DNA from 2 places in the Streptomyces sp. NPDC001443 genome. Region 1 is predicted to be linked to the other one. Evidence: riboswitches for the same ligand, from Rfam matches in the RefSeq annotation. Region 1 holds a riboswitch; the other holds the start of a gene.

Region 1 (4,567 bases):
GGGTCAGATGATTACAAGTTCCGTCGCAGACTTGCCAGTTGCACGATCAACACGCGATGAACCTTGTCGCGCAGATGTGATTTTCGATTAACATAGCGAGGTGCGTAGCGGTCGGCAATGGTGGTGACCGAGGGCGCTGACGGGCAGCGGGTGACAGGCGGCGCGCGACGGGCGGCGGGCGGCGGGCGGCACTTCACCGTGGCCGTCGGCGCCGACGGCCGGTACGCCGGGCCGGATACCCTCATGGGCCCCGGACCGGCAGTCCGGGATCCGCACAGGAGGAGCGACCACGTGACGAGCCGTGTCACCTTCATCACGCCCGCGACGAGTTCGTCGCTGCGCCGGGCTCGTTTCGACGACGGTGACCCGATCGACGACCGCGGTGCCGCGCGGGCCCGGGCGGCGGCCGGCTCCCTGCCGCCGGCCGTCCGCGTCCTCGCCTCACCGAGCGTGCGCTGCCGCCGGACGGCCGCGGAACTGGGTCTCGACGCGACCGGCGAACCGGCGCTCGCGGGCGGGGACATGGGGCGCTGGCGTGGCCTGACCCTCGACGAGGTCGCCGCCGCGGAGCCGCAGGAGCTGGCGCGCTGGCTGTCCGACCCGGGGGCCGCTCCGCACGGCGGGGAGTCGGTGCGGGACGTATGCGATCGGGTCGCCCGCTGGCTGGAGGCGTCGGCGGGAAGCGACGGCAGGGTGCTGGCCGTGGTGGAGCCGGAGATCGTACGGGCCGCGGTGATCCATGCGTTGGCGGCTCCCGAGGCCGCCTTCTGGCGCCTCGACGTGCCGCCGCTGACGGCGACCGAGCTCACCGGACGCGCGCACCGCTGGAACCTCCGGCTCGGCCGGCCGCTAGGTCCTGTGACGGCCGGCCCGCAGGACTGACCGCGCACCTCACCCGCGGCGCATCGCCCTCGGCGCATCACCGACAGCACACGCCACCGCATGCACGGGTCACCGGACGCACACGTCACTGACGCCGAGAGGGCCCGCGGACGGATCCGCGGGCCCTCTCGGCGTGACGACGGGGTCGCTACGGGGCGGTCACCGCCGAACCCGCGGCGACCCGTGCGGGCTTCGGGTGCAGCAGTCTCTCGGCCAGTTCGCCGAAGACGAGGCCGAAGCCCGCCCACAGCGTGGCCTGGATGGCGAGGGCGGAGAGCCGGAACCGCCACAGCAGGGTGGCCGGGAAGTCCGCCGGGACCTCGTTGACGACGGGCAGGAACGCGTACGCCAGGCCGATCACGGCGATGAAGCCGAGGACGGCGACGACGGTGGCGTACCAGGTGCCCAGTCTCGGTGCGAGCCGCTTGCCCGCGATCACCGCGGCGACCGCGAGGAGCACGCTGAGGACCATCATCAGGAAGTACAGCGTGGTGCGCTTGCCGATGGTGTCGGGGTCGCCGACCGACGGCGGGTTGGCGGGGTACTTCAGGAACGGCACGACGTAGACGGCGAGCAGCGCGGTCCCCGACAGCAGCAGCGCGGTGGCGCGGGGGCCGAAGCGGCCGACGCGCCCGAGGGCGAAGCAGAAGGCGAGGGCGGCGATGCCGCCGAACGCCACGCCGTAGATCAGCACGCCGGTGGCGAGGCCGGCGGTGGACTGGAGGCTGCGGGAGACGAGTTCGACCTCGTGCTCGTGGGCGTGCGCGTGCGCCTCCTCGAAGCCGATCGCGCTGTCCACGCTCGGCTCACCGAGGAAGTAGGCGACGATCAGGGCGAGCACGCCGACCTCGAGGCCGGCGAGCATGCCCCGCACGAGCAGGTTTCTCACTGTTGCGGAGTTCACGGGAGTTCGGCGCCCCTCGTCAGTGGCAGGGGAAGCCGAGCAGGTGGCGGGCGTCGTGCACCCACTCGTGGACGTCCTCGCCGGAGACGACGGAGGTGGCGCCCTGCTCGGCGCCGACGAAGTACAGCAGGACCAGCATCAGGATGCCGAAGAAGACCGCCCAGGGGGCAATGTCCTTCAACGGCAGCTTGCCGGTGACGACGGGGGTGGTGGCGGTCGGCTGAGCGACGTGCTGCGCCATGGCAGGGCCTCCTCTGGGAGTTCGCGTCCCATCTCGGTGGTGCACAGGACGACGGCCCCGGGTCTGACTCGCGATGCGCCCCGTCGAGGAGGCATCGTCCACAGTGGCGCGACCGTGCCGGATTCTCACCGGCTTCCGTGATCCCGTCGTCGTATCAGAACGACAGTACCGTGTGTCGTATGCAGGGCCAATAGCGCGTCAGCAGGGGTGATCCCGTGCCTACTTGGGACGCCCAGCGTCAGGAGGCGGGCAGCAGCGGGCGCAGCGGAGTGGCTGTCAGCAGGCGCGCCAGCGTGTCCGCCCGGCGCCGCACCAAGGTCATGAGGCCCTGGGCGACGAGTCCGCCGACGAGGATTCCCGCGACCACGTCGTGCGGATAGTGCACGCCGACCCAGACCCGGGACACGCCCATCGCCAGCGCGGCCACGACCGCCACCGCGCCCAGCCGGCGCGAGACGGACAGCAGGGCCACGGCGCACGCGGCGGCGATCACCGTGTGGTTGCTGGGGAACGACCAGTCACCGGGTGCCGGACACGTCTCCAGGGTGCGCACGTGCAGCGTCAGGCACGGCCGGGTCTCGCGGACCAGCAGCTTCAGCACGGAGTCCACGCCGTAGGCCAGCACCGCGACCACCGGCACGGCCAGGGCCGTCACCGTCCGCGCGGCCCCCTCGCGCCGGGCCCGCCACCAGCCGACGACCATCAGGACGGCGAACAGGGCGAGTCCGTACGTCGACCACGCCGACACCGCGGTGTCCAGCCATCCGGGCGAACGCCCCGCGAGACCGACCACGTCCCGGTAGGCGGAGCCGTCCATCGACGCGCCGCCGAAAGCGGTGTTCATCGGCATGAGTTCTTCCCTTCGCACCCCGTGGACTGCGGGACACCAGGCGTCCGGCCGGAGTCCGACACGTCCACAGCAGTCGACTACAGACGTGTAGTCGGTCTACGACACTGTAGACGATCAGGGAGGGTGAGGCGTTCCCGCGACGGGCGGGAGCGGGAGAAACCGGACCCGACGGGCCGGGCGCCCTCAGAGTGCCGAGCGCCGTGCGAGCAGGAGCAGGACCAGCAGGCCGGGAGCCATCGGCAGCCACGCGGTGAGCAGGCGGTAGCCGAGGACGGCCGAGATCGCCGCCCGTCCCGGCGCCCCGTCCGCGGTGAGAGCCAGGGCGAGCGCGGCGTCCAGGGAACCGAGACCGCCGGGCGTGGGCAGCAGCGCGGCCGCACCGCTGGCGACGAGGTACGCCATGACCACATGGCCCGTGGACAGCCCGAGGCCGAGCGCGTGGACGACGGCGACGACCACCCCGGCGTGCAGCAGCGCGAACGCGGTCGAGCCGCCCCACAGCGCCCAGGCCCGCGCCCGGGACCGGTGCACCTCCCGCACCTCCGCGAGAGCCCGGCCCACGGCACGCCGCAGCCGGGCGCTCGCCGCGACGGCCAGCACCACGGCCCCGGCCGCCACCGGCAGCAGCAGCACCAGCCCCTGCGGCACGCGCGCCGGCACCCGTACGGTGTCCGGCGAGGTCAGCAGCAGGGTCAGGCCCAGCACGCAGCGGACCAGCCCGCCGGCCGCCGCCTTCACCGCGAGCGCGGTCGCCGAACGGGTCGCGGACAGCCCGCACCGGGTCAGGAAGCGCAGGTTGACCAGGGTCGCCCCGGCCCCGGCCGGGAGGAGATGGTTGGCGGCGGACGCGGCGAACTGTGCGGCCACCAGCCTTCGCCGTGGCAGCCGTTCGGTCACCGCGCCCTGCTGGACGACGGCCGCGCACACCCAGGTCGACGCGGCGGCGACGCACGCGAGCAACAGCCACGCGCGGTCGGCGGCGGCGAGCCGGTCGGCCCCGCTGTCGAGGACGTCCCGGCGCGCGACGAGGACCCCACAGGCGGCCAGGAGTACCGCGAGCGTGACCCCCAGCCGCCAGTACCGGCGTCGGCCCGTGCTCACCGGCAGGTCGGTCGCGGTCACGCCGGTCCTCGGGCGCGCCGGACGAAGGGAGAGCCGTCGGCCATCGTGCACCTCTCGTCGTAGCGCGCCACGGGATCGACTCCCCTACAAAATGTAGGGTCGCATCACACCCTACATTTTGTAGGGTTAAAGGCAGGTGAGAAGATATCCGCCCGTCTCGGTAAGGTGGCCGACATGGCTGGCACCGGCCCACACAAGAGACCCGGACGGCGCAGTGCGGGCGAGTTGGAGGGCGCGGTCCTGGCGGCACTGTGGGCGGCGGAGCTGCCCCGGACCCCGGCCGAGATCCAGACGGAGCTCGGCGGCGACCTCGCCTACAACACCGTCCACACCATCCTCAAACGTCTGTACGACAAAGGACTCGTGCTGCGCGACGCCGACGGGCGGCGCGGTGCGTACCGGCCCACGCGCGACGCGGCCGAGCTGACCGCCGAGGCGATGCGCGACGCCCTCGACCGGGGCCCGGACCCGATCGCCGCGCTCCAGCACTTCGTGACCGGACTGAGCCCGGCCGAGGAGCAGGTGCTGCGGGAGCTGCTCGGGGAGAGCTCCGCCTGAGCTCCTCCTG
Region 2 (4,567 bases), on a different contig from region 1:
CGTATCAGTAGCACCAAGCGGAGGATCATTCTCCTGTTGGTGACACCACAAAGCCCGTCCCAGTTCACCTTCCGTTCACCCAGGTTACTTACGTTCATCGCACCAACGACTTCGAACGATTGCCTGGGTAAATGGAAAACTTCTCGCTGATCCTCGCGATTGTGGTGGTAACTGCACTCGCGTTCGATTTCACGAACGGTTTTCACGACACCGCCAACGCGATGGCCACGACCATCTCGACCGGTGCGCTCAAGCCCAAGGTTGCGGTGGCCATGTCGGCCGTCCTCAACCTCGTGGGCGCCTTCCTCTCCGTGGAGGTCGCCAACACGATCTCCAAGGGTCTCGTCGACGAGACCGGCATCCGACCCGAGGTCATCTTCGCCGCCCTGGTCGGCGCGATCCTCTGGAATCTGCTGACCTGGCTGGTGGGCCTGCCGTCCAGCTCCTCGCACGCCCTCATGGGCGGTCTGATCGGCGCCACCGTCGCCTCGGCCGGCGTGGGCGCCGTCCACGGCGACGTGCTGGTCACCAAGGTCCTCATCCCCGCCGTCGCGGCCCCGATCGTGGCGGGCGTCGCCTCGATGCTGGCCACCCGCTTCTCCTACACCCTGGGCAAGAAGGCCGACAGCAAGGCCGCCGCGAAGGGCTACCGCACCGGCCAGATCGCCTCGGCCGGCCTGGTCTCCCTGGCCCACGGCACCAACGACGCCCAGAAGACGATGGGCATCATCACCCTCGCCCTGGTCGCCGGCGGCGCCATCGCGCCCGGCTCCAACCCGCCGGTCTGGGTCATCCTCTCCGCCGGTCTCGCCATCGCGCTCGGCACCTCCCTGGGCGGCTGGCGCATCATCCACACGATGGGCAAGGGCCTGACCGACCTCCAGCCGCAGCAGGGCTTCGCCGCCCAGACCAGCGCCGCGACGGTCATCCTGGCCTCCTCCCACCTCGGCTTCTCCCTCTCCACCACGCACGCCGTCTCCGGCTCCGTGATGGGCGCGGGCCTCGGCCGCAAGGGCGGAGTCGTTCGCTGGTCCACCGCGACCCGCATGTTCGTCGCCTGGGGCCTGACCCTGCCGGCCGCCGGCCTGGTCGGCGCGCTCGCCGAGTCCGTGACGAACCTGGGCGACTGGGGCACCGCGGCCGTCGCCGTCTTCCTGATCGCCGCCAGCGCCGCGATCTGGAAGGTCTCCCGGCGCGAGACCGTCGACCACAACAGCGTCACCGCCTCCGAGGAGCCGGCCGGCGTGGTGACCCAGGCGATCGCCATGGTGGCCCCGCCCCCCACGGGCACGGTGACCGAGAACCTCACGGCCACCATCCCCTCCCCGGCCGCCGCCCCGATGGTCACCGTCGACCCGGCGACGGCGTCGGTCCCGCCGACCGCCGCCTGAGCCCCGCGCACCCGGTTAAGTAAGGAAGCATCGGTATGAACATCGACTGGGCAGCCCTGGGCTCCGTGTTCGGCGTCAGCCTCGTGGCCACCGTGGGCCTCGTGGCCCTGTTCACCCTCGGCATCATGGGTCTCTCCCGCCAGGAGCGGGCCTCCGCGCAGGGCGGCGGCGCCGCGCTCGCGGTGACGGGCGCGTACGCGTGCTTCGCGGCCTGCGCGGCCGCGGTGGGCTACGGGATCTGGCTGATCGTCGCCTGAACCGCCGCCATCCGGCACACCGTTCACCAAGGGCGGGAAGAACCCACGGGTTCTTCCCGCCCTCGCCGTTGCCCGCCCATCCCGTCGCCCGCGCTTCCCACTCGTCACCCGCCCATCCCGCCGCCCGCCGTGTGTGGGGCTTCACACACTCCTCCGTCCCAGGTCAAGAGCAGGTTGACGGCCCTTCAGGGCCCGTGGTGGACTTCCGGAGCCATCTACGACGACACATGAGGAAGCCGGTGCGAATCCGGCGCGGTCCCGCCACTGTGACCGGGGTAGCAATCCCCGGGAGCCAGGAACTCTCGCCGTCGGTCTCGTCGAACCAGGGCGTGGACACCCTGAGTGAGGACATGTCGCCATGCTCGGCTGCCGATTGAGTCTCAGCACCAGGTCACTGCCCGGTACCGCCACGATCGGCTGAGCCGGTGCGTGCCGATCGCGTCTTCGCGTACGGCGCCACCGCGGGCCTCCTGGGCGACCTGTTCCTCGGCGATCCACGCCGCGGACACCCGGTCGCGCTGTTCGGGCGCGCGGCCGCGGCCGTGGAACAGGCGTTGTGGCGGGACCATCGAGGACAGGGCGCGCTGCACACCGTGGTGTGCGCCGGCGGCGCCGTGGCGCTCGGGGTCGTGGCCGCCCGCGCCGTACGTACCTCCGGCGCCGCCTCCGTGGCCCTCACCGCCGCCGCCACCTGGGCCGTCGTCGGGGGCACCTCGCTCGCCCGGGAGGCCCGCGCCATCGGGCGCGCCCTGGAGGCCGGGGACGTCGCGGGCGCCCGCGCCCGGCTGCCGCATCTGTGCGGCCGGGACCCCCAGGCCCTCGACGCGGACGGCGTAGCCCAAGCGGTCGTCGAGTCGGTCGCCGAGAACACCTCCGACGCCGTCGTCGGCGCGCTGGTGTGGGGAGCCGTCGGCGGGGTGCCGGGGCTGCTCGGCTTCCGCGCCGTGAACACCCTCGACGCCATGGTCGGCCACAAGTCGCCCCGCCACCGCCGCTACGGATGGGCCTCGGCCCGGCTCGACGACGCCGCCGGCTGGCCGGGGGCCCGCCTCACGGCCGCCCTCGCGACCCTGGCCGGCGACGATCCGCGCGGGGCCGTACGGGCCTGGCGCGCCGACGCCGCCAGGCACCCCAGTCCCAACGCCGGTCCCGTGGAGGCCTCGTTCGCCGGGTCCCTCGGCGTACGGCTCGGCGGGACCCTCTCCTACGCCGGGCGGGTCGAGCACCGGCCCGTGCTCAACGGCGCCCACGGACGGGCCGTCCGTGTCTCGGACATCGACCGGGCGGTACGGCTGTCCCGGCGCGTCGGCTGGCTCGCGCTCGGCGTCTGCGCCGCCGCGCGGCTCCTCGTGAAGGAACGTGACTCATGAACGGTGGTCTCCTGGTCGCCGGCACCACCTCCGACGCCGGCAAGAGCGTCGTCACCGCGGGGATCTGCCGGTGGCTGGTGCGCCAGGGCGTCAAGGTCGCGCCCTTCAAGGCGCAGAACATGTCCCTCAACTCGTTCGTGACCCGCGAGGGCGCGGAGATCGGACGGGCCCAGGCCATGCAGGCCCAGGCCTGCCGGATCGAGCCGACCGCGCTGATGAACCCCGTGCTGCTCAAGCCCGGCAGCGACCGCAGCAGCCAGGTCGTCCTCATGGGCAGGCCGGTGGGCGAGATGAGCGCGCGCGGGTTCTTCGGGGGGTCCGAAGGCTCCTCCGGCTCGTCCCCCGGGAACCGGCTGCGCGGCGGGCGGCAGGAAGCGCTGCTGGGCACCGTCCTCGACTGCCTCGCCGAGCTGCGGGGCACGTACGACGCGGTGATCTGCGAAGGGGCCGGCAGTCCGGCCGAGATCAACCTGCGCCGGACCGACATCGTGAACATGGGCGTCGCCCGCAACGCGCGGCTGCCCGTCCTCGTCGTCGGCGACATCGACCGCGGCGGTGTCTTCGCCTCCTTCTTCGGCACGGTCGCCCTGCTCTCGCCCGAGGACCAGGAACTGGTCGCCGGGTTCCTCGTCAACAAGTTCCGGGGCGACGTCTCCCTGCTCGAACCCGGACTCGACATGCTGCACGGCCTCACCGGGCGGCGGACGTACGGCGTACTGCCCTTCCGGCACGGCCTCGGCATCGACGAGGAGGACGGACTGCGCGTCTCCCTGCGCGGTGCCGTCCGGGAGTCGGCCGTCGCCGCCCCCGTCGGCGAGGACGTCCTGCGGGTCGCCGTCTGCGCGGTCCCGCTCATGTCCAACTTCACGGATGTGGACGCGCTCGCCGCCGAGCCGGGCGTCGTCGTGCGGTTCGTGGACCGGCCCGAGGAGCTCGCCGACGCCGACCTCGTGGTGATCCCCGGAACCCGCGGGACGGTGAAGGCCCTGGAGTGGCTGCGGCAGCGCGGCCTCGCGGACGCCGTCGCGCGCCGGGCCGCCGAGGGCCGGCCGGTGCTCGGCGTCTGCGGCGGCTTCCAGCTCCTCGGCGAGCACATCGAGGACGAGGTCGAGAGCCGCGCGGGGCACGTCGACGGGCTCGGCCTGCTGCCCGTACGGGTGCGCTTCGCCCGCGAGAAGACGCTCACCCGGCCCGTCGGCCAGGCCCTCGGCGAGCCCGTCGAGGGGTACGAGATCCATCACGGGGTCGCCGACGTCACCGGCGGCGAGCCGTTCTTCTCCGACGGCGGGGGGCACCCCCTCGACGGCTGCCGGGTCGGCGCCGTCTGGGGCACCCACTGGCACGGCTCGCTGGAGTCGGACGGATTCCGGCGGGCGTTCCTGCGCGAGGTGGCGGCCGCCGCGGGCCGCCGGTTCGTACCGGCCCCCGACACCTCGTTCGCCGCGCTGCGCGAGGAGCAGCTCGACCTGCTCGGCGACCTGATCGAACAGCACGCGGACACGGACGCGCTGTGGCGGCTCATCGAGTCCGGCGCGCCGCAAGGACTGCC

Evidence for each region. A riboswitch is a leader RNA that binds a small molecule or an ion and turns the genes downstream of it on or off. The one in region 1 is predicted to bind cobalamin.
Region 2: it holds a riboswitch for cobalamin, as region 1 does, so the genes downstream of both, ACWC24_RS28115 (cobalamin biosynthesis protein) here and ACWC24_RS09350 (CbtB domain-containing protein) in region 1, are expected to answer to the same signal.

Annotation. Positions count from the first base shown of each region.
Region 1 is NZ_JBSFIA010000006.1:45,354-49,920, forward strand. It holds gene ACWC24_RS09340 (histidine phosphatase family protein) at 292-882, shown strand; gene ACWC24_RS09345 (CbtA family protein) at 1,031-1,786, opposite strand; gene ACWC24_RS09350 (CbtB domain-containing protein) at 1,806-2,027, opposite strand; cobalamin riboswitch at 2,064-2,216, opposite strand; gene ACWC24_RS09355 (phosphatase PAP2 family protein) at 2,266-2,871, opposite strand; gene ACWC24_RS09360 (lysylphosphatidylglycerol synthase domain-containing protein) at 3,061-3,999, opposite strand; gene ACWC24_RS09365 (BlaI/MecI/CopY family transcriptional regulator) at 4,174-4,557, shown strand.
Region 2 is NZ_JBSFIA010000031.1:20,195-24,761, forward strand. It holds gene ACWC24_RS28105 (anion permease) at 132-1,391, shown strand; gene ACWC24_RS28110 (hypothetical protein) at 1,427-1,648, shown strand; cobalamin riboswitch at 1,827-1,972, shown strand; gene ACWC24_RS28115 (cobalamin biosynthesis protein) at 2,074-3,018, shown strand; gene ACWC24_RS28120 (cobyric acid synthase) at 3,015-4,567, shown strand, end outside.